Regions from separate parts of the Desulfuromonas svalbardensis genome, predicted to be linked through region 2. Evidence: riboswitches for the same ligand, from Rfam matches in the RefSeq annotation. Region 2 holds a riboswitch; the other holds the start of a gene.
The links. Region 2 has a riboswitch for thiamine pyrophosphate ahead of thiD (bifunctional hydroxymethylpyrimidine kinase/phosphomethylpyrimidine kinase). Riboswitches for the same ligand answer to the same signal wherever they lie in the genome.

Region 1 (3,417 bases), 1.3 Mb from region 2:
CAAACACTCGGCAAGGAGTTTCAACGCCATAGCCGCTCACAAGACACCTTAACCCTGCTAATGCTCGACATTGATCATTTTAAACTGATTAACGATACCTTTGGCCACCTTAACGGTGACACGGTTCTTGTCACATTAGCAAAGATACTCAAAGAGTACTTGCGGCCGTATGATGTTGCCACACGCTTTGGTGGGGAGGAATTCGCCCTCGTGCTCCCTAATACGCCAATAGATGGCGCACTTGAGGTCGCAGAACGGCTAAGAGTTGCGGTTAAAAACTTAGCATTTAGTGGTGAACTTCGTGACCTGAAACTCACGGTTAGCATTGGTGTCTCAGGCTATCCGGGGGCGGGAATTGAGAGCGTCGATCAACTGCTGCAAGCAGCTGACCAAGCTCTCTACCAAGCAAAAAACAGTGGCCGCAATAAAGTCTGCTACATTGACTCGCGGCAGCCAGAGGATCAACAAGAAGAGCCTGTCGAGCCTAAAGTTCATTCAGCAAGCGATACAGTTTCTTCTGAACAGCCCACACCTTAGCGGCTTCATCATCGCACTCATCCTCTTCAAGGAGTAACCGCGCGCGATCAAATAAATTATGCGAATCGAGTAGCACAGGGCTTAACACGGATTCAATTTTCATCCTTGGAATCTCGCCAACCATTTCATCATGCTCAGCAAGAATTGCCACAGCTTGATCTATCACCCGAAAAACACGTTCGGTTGCATCACTCTGCTCGTCACAACGTAACGCCTTAATTAAGCTCTGCACCTCAGTAACCAATTCGCGATATCGTTCTGAAATACTCATTTTTGCTCCTAAACTTAGTTTATAAATAACGGGAGAGTTAAAGTCCCCGATATAAGCAGATGAACCAAAAAAAATCAATGTGAATCCGATAAAAAAGTTGACTTCCCTAAAGCGGGGCTGATAGTTTTTATCTGTTACATTGATGCCCTAGGGGAGTTTATTACTGAGAGTCCAAGCGATTGGACGACCCTTAGAACCTGATCCGGATGATACCGGCGTAGGGAAGCGGCGCTGAAACTGGGAGTGATCCCAGCGAAGGTCGCTTTCGCGACCTTTTTCTATTCAACCTAAATCAGTACGACACTCGACGGTAAAGAGCACAAGTCATTGAATCACTGATACAGGGTTAAGGCTGAGCGTTTAAGCCTATCGATAATAATTATGCAGATCATGGTCAACGAAAAATTGCGTGAGTTTCCTGATCACTACAGCTTATTTCAAGTGCGCGACACCGTTGCCCCCAACGCCGACCTCATCATCTGCAACGGTATCACGAGCACGTGTGATCAATCATTAGATGGCACAGAGCGCATTGTTCTGATTCAGCGCGGCAAACAGCCTAATATTGACGAACTTGAAGCACTGCTATTAGCTCGCCATACCCCCGAAGTCCACCAACCACTCAAGAATGCCACGGTGGGAATTGCCGGTGCTGGCGGCCTGGGTTCGGCCATCGCCATCGCCCTTATGCGCTGCGGAGTCGGTCACTTGATCATTGCCGATTACGACGTCGTCGAACCATCGAACCTCAATCGGCAACACTATTTTCTGGACCAAATTGGTCAACCGAAAGTGGATGCATTGAGTGAAACATTGCGACGCATCAACCCATTTAGCACGCTTGAGTGTGAAACCATCACCCTCGATAAAGATAATATTCCCACACTGTTTGCTGAAGCCAATGTGATGGTCGAGGCCTTTGATTGCCCCGAGGCAAAAGCAATGCTCAGTCAATGTTGGTTACGCACATTTCCACATAAACCGCTGGTAGCGGCATCGGGAATGGCTGGCTACGGCCCGAGCAATAGCATTACAACACGCCGCGCACTGGGAAACCTCTACATCTGCGGCGACGGAACGACTGCGGTTCAACCGGGGACAGGACTCATGGCGCCACGCGTTGGCATTGCAGCTCACCATCAAGCAAATACAGTGATCCGCCTGTTACTGGGGATTGATCCGATTGAGGAGAAATAAACTATGGAAATCACCATCAATAGTCAAACCCGCACCGTTGATCCGGGCACAAATCTCACCACATTAATCGATGAGATGGGTTTAGATGACAAACGTATTGCTATTGAATACAACCGCGACATTTTATCACGCGAACAGTTTGCGACGATCACATTACAAGCGGGCGATACCATCGAGATCGTCAACTTTGTGGGCGGCGGCTAAATCGACGCTGAAATCGCGCTATTGCTACATACACAAACACTGGCTAAGAGAAGTTTCTCTGCCGTGTACACTTACGATAATAAATACTGAGCGAACAAACTCGGTACAGAAAGGCTCACATCATGGATGATTTAATCATCGCAGGTCGCTCGTTTCGCTCCCGCCTAATGGTTGGCACAGGTAAGTTTGCTTCGAATACTCAAATGGCTGAAACCATTGCTGCATCGGGTGGTGAAATTGTTACTGTCGCTTTACGACGCGTCAACATTGAGGACCAACAAGATGACCTCCTCAACCATATTGACCCCACTAAATATTTATTACTCCCCAACACCAGTGGTGCTCGCGATGCCGAAGAAGCGATCCGCCTTGCACGACTTTCACGCGCTGCGGGATGTGAGCCGTGGATTAAGCTTGAAGTAACTCCCGACCCTTACTACCTCTTACCTGACCCAATTGAGACCTTAAAGGCTGCTGAGATTCTCGTTAAAGAGGGGTTTATTGTTCTCCCCTACATCAATGCCGATCCTGTGCTAGCCAAACGCCTTCAAGAAATTGGTGTGGCGACGGTGATGCCTCTTGGCGCTCCTATCGGCACCAATAAGGGCTTAAAAACCCGTGACAATGTTGCCATCATTATTGAGCAAGCCATTGTTCCCGTGGTCGTTGATGCTGGATTAGGTGCACCATCTCACGCTGCTGAAGCGATGGAGCTTGGTGCCGATGCCGTTATGATTAATACAGCGATGGCTGTTGCGGCCAACCCTCCAATGATGGCAGCGGCTTTTGGAAAAGCGGTTGAAGCAGGCCGTGAAGCGTACCTTGCCGGACTAGGAAAGCAACAGAATCAAGCTGAAGCATCCAGCCCTCTTACTGGCTTTTTGAGGGATAAATAATCATGAGTTTCGCCGACGAAATACAAAAGTATCCCGCTGAACTGATCCAAGAGCAGATAGCAAATACCACCACGAATCAGGTTGAACAGGCTCTTGCAGCCGAACGCTTAACCATGCGCGACTATGCAACCCTGTTGTCGCCAGCTGCACAACCTTATATTGAAACAATGGCGCAAAAAGCCCATCAAATTACCAAACAGCGCTTTGGCAATACCATTCAACTTTACACGCCGATGTATCTCTCCAACGAGTGTAGTAACGGGTGTAAATATTGTGGCTTTAACGCCAGCAACAAAATACCTCGGGCGACGC
Region 2 (3,417 bases):
CACCCACACCCCCAGAGGGAGTATCAAATTTGTCTCTTCCGCCAATGAAATGAATTGGTTGGGAGGAATAATACCAAGGTTAGGGTGTTGCCAGCGCACCAACGCTTCAACACCAGCAATTTGATTGGTCACCAAATCAATTTGCGGTTGGTATTCAACAAAAAATTCATTCTCATCCAAAGCACGGCGCAAGTTCGACTCTAGATCCATGCGCGATACAGCCTTGGCGTTCATCTCTTCAGAATAGAAACGGAAGGTATTGCCCCCCGCATCCTTTGCTGCATACATTGCCATGTCGGCATGGCGAAGAAGATCCGTTGGATTGGTACCATCCTCAGGGCACACAGCAATACCAATACTGGTTGAGCTAAACACCTCACGCACATTCAGGTCAAAGGGCCGCGACAACTCTTCAAGAATTTTTGTCGCAATATGCGGCATGTTGTCAGCACTTTTATAACCAGAAAGGATCACGACAAATTCATCGCCGCCAAGTCGAGCCACCGTATCATTTTCACGCAAGCAATGACGCAAGCGATCTGCCGCTTGACACAACATCTCATCGCCAACGGCATGGCCCAACGTATCGTTAACCCCTTTAAATCGATCCAAATCTAAAAACATTAGCGCAAAAGGTTTTTCAAGGCGATGAGCATTAGCCAGCGCCCGATCTAGGCGATCATTAAACAGGCTGCGATTAGGCAAACGAGTCAGACTATCGTAATAAGCAAGTTCACGAATCTTAAATTCTGCCTCTTTACGTCGAGTAATATTTTGAATAACAGGAACAGTATAAAGAGGTTGACCTTGTTCATCGAAGAACCACGTTGATGACAACTGTGCCCAAAACAACGTACCATCTTTGCACAAATATCGTTTTTCACAGACAATCGACCGTGATTTATTAGCTAAGGCAATATTTCGTCGGGAGAGGGTCTCTTCAACATCATCGGGGTGGGTAATATCGGTGATTTTAAGTTGCAGAAGCTCACTTTCAGTGTAACCTAAAAACTGACAAAAAGCTGGATTCGCTTGTAAAAACAAGCCATCAGGAGCCAACATTGCTATCCCGGCAACAGATGATTCAAAAATCGTGCGGAATCTCGATTCAGACGTTTGCAGTGCTAACTCAGTCTCTTTACGGACGGTAATATCACGAAAGAAACCCTGAATCCCCTTGGGCTTGTCCCCTTCTAGATATAACGAGATACTTCCTTCGGCGACCACTTTATGTCCATTTTTAGCCTTAAACTGGGCTTCAAAACAGGGAACATTGCCCCCCTCAAGTAGCAACTGAATCCTCGACTGACAATCACAGTGAAAATCTTCGTGAAGGAGATCAAAAAAATTCAACCCCGCTACCTCAGCCACATCGTAACCGAGAACCTCGCGCCACATGCGGTTAACGTAGATCACACCTCCATCAAAACCGACAACTTGGATTAAGTCATTACTATTTTCTACTAAGCCTGCGTATTCCAAAATACCCCCTGAAGAGTCATCAACAAGCTGCCCCTTCAACCAGTTTTTTTCTTTCAAATGACCCAAAAAGCCACTAAGGTATGCACAAAAGGTTCAAACTATTTCATCAGCCAAACACCCACCGCACCCAAACATAAATAAATTCGTCAATTACAGTACACCACAAAAACAATAATTGACAATGAGTTTCTCCGTCAGTTCATTAAAGGAGCTAAATTTATAATTTTTCAGTACACAACCTCCCCATTCAGTATCAAACTCAAATGGCACCATTTATTTAAAAATTGCCCTTACCACTGTCGAGAGCTACAACCAAACAGGGTCTTGAGTACACCAAAGGCAAACCAATTGTTGCAAGAAGAACATTGACATGAGTTTTCGAATCCACTAGGCTCGCACGACCATACTCAATACTATTTACAGAGATGGCTGCTGGGGGAGTGAAGCACTGAGAGCTCTAATTGATAGAGCGACCCTTGGAACCTGATCCGGATGATGCCGGCGTAGGGAAGCGACCACACAAACACCAATTCCGGTGTTTTGACCGCACCCATTCCGGCTGTGGTTTTTTATTTATGACACATACTTTAGATTTGAAAACAACTCGAAGCGCGATTCACGGTGTGTATTTAATTACCGATGACCGCGATGCCGCACAGCTGACCAACCATGTTGAGCAGGCTTTGCGCGGCGGTGTACGCATTGTCCAATATCGCGACAAGGTTCGTAATCGCAGCGAAAAACTGCAATTGGCCATCATTTTGCGTGAACTCTGCCATCGCTATCAGTCCCTGTTCATCATTAATGATAACGTCGAACTAGCTCGCGATTGCGGTGCCGACGGCGTCCACCTTGGTCAAAAAGATGGTAGCATTGCCGACGCACGTCAGGTTATTGGTAACAATGCCATTATCGGCGTATCAACCCGCACCGTTGACATGGCAACCACTGCAGAGCAACAGGGTGCCGACTACATTGGCGTCGGCAGTGTTTACCCAACTGGAACAAAACTCGATGCTGTCCACATTGGTTTGGCTGGATTAACAGCGATTCGCGCAGCCGTTCAACTGCCCATCGTTGCCATCGGCGGCATTACCACCACAGCACTTGCTGATGTGATCGGTGCGGGAGCAAATGCCGCAGCCGTCGTCTCTGCTATTATGGCTGATCCGCAACCAAGCGTTGCAGCAAAAGAGATGAGCTTGCAGTTTAACATCAACAACCCACGCTCCCACGGGCGTGTTCTCACCATTGCAGGTTCAGATTGCAGTGGCGGCGCAGGCATTCAAGCAGACCTGAAGACAATTAGCCTTCTCGGTTGCTACGGCAGCAGTGTCATCACCGCCCTAACGGCGCAAAACACCCTCGGCGTCAGTGCCATTCACGCCCCTCCAGCAAAATTCATTCAACAACAACTGCAAGCGGTACTCAGCGATATCGGCACCGACATCATCAAGACAGGCATGCTATACAGTACTGAGATCATCGAGACCATCGCTGACACCTTAACCGATGACACGCTACTGTGCGTGATCGACCCGGTGATGATTGCCAAGGGTGGTTCGAACCTGCTTCAACAATCAGCGGTTGATGCTTTCATCCAACGCTTATTACCCAAAGCCTATCTCTTGACACCGAACGTACCTGAAGCCGAAGCGTTAACGGGGATCACCATTAACGATTTCGACTCAATGGAGAAGGCGGCACGTCAACTTCAAACAATGGGTGCACGCAATGTCCTTCTTAAAGGTGGCCATCTCGAAGGTGACCCCATCGACCTACTTTTACAGGGCGATGAATGTTACCACTTCAGCGGCAAACGCATTGACACACCGCACACTCACGGAACAGGATGCACCACGGCTTCGGTCATTGCCACCCTATTAGCTCAAGGGACACCACTCTATCGTGCCGTAGAACAGGGCAAACAGTTTA

Region 1: it holds a riboswitch for thiamine pyrophosphate, as region 2 does, so the genes downstream of both, thiF (sulfur carrier protein ThiS adenylyltransferase ThiF) here and thiD (bifunctional hydroxymethylpyrimidine kinase/phosphomethylpyrimidine kinase) in region 2, are expected to answer to the same signal.

The regions. Positions count from the first base shown of each region.
Region 1 is NZ_AP042416.1:126,245-129,661, forward strand. Features, by position in the region: gene ACZ5KY_RS00625 (diguanylate cyclase) at 1-537, shown strand, start outside; gene ACZ5KY_RS00630 (hypothetical protein) at 485-808, opposite strand; TPP riboswitch at 948-1,049, shown strand; gene thiF (sulfur carrier protein ThiS adenylyltransferase ThiF) at 1,190-2,005, shown strand; gene thiS (sulfur carrier protein ThiS) at 2,009-2,209, shown strand; gene ACZ5KY_RS00645 (thiazole synthase) at 2,332-3,105, shown strand; gene thiH (2-iminoacetate synthase ThiH) at 3,108-3,417, shown strand, end outside.
Region 2 is NZ_AP042416.1:1,439,545-1,442,961, reverse strand. Features, by position in the region: gene ACZ5KY_RS06395 (EAL domain-containing protein) at 1-1,482, opposite strand, end outside; TPP riboswitch at 1,907-2,009, shown strand; gene thiD (bifunctional hydroxymethylpyrimidine kinase/phosphomethylpyrimidine kinase) at 2,058-3,417, shown strand, end outside.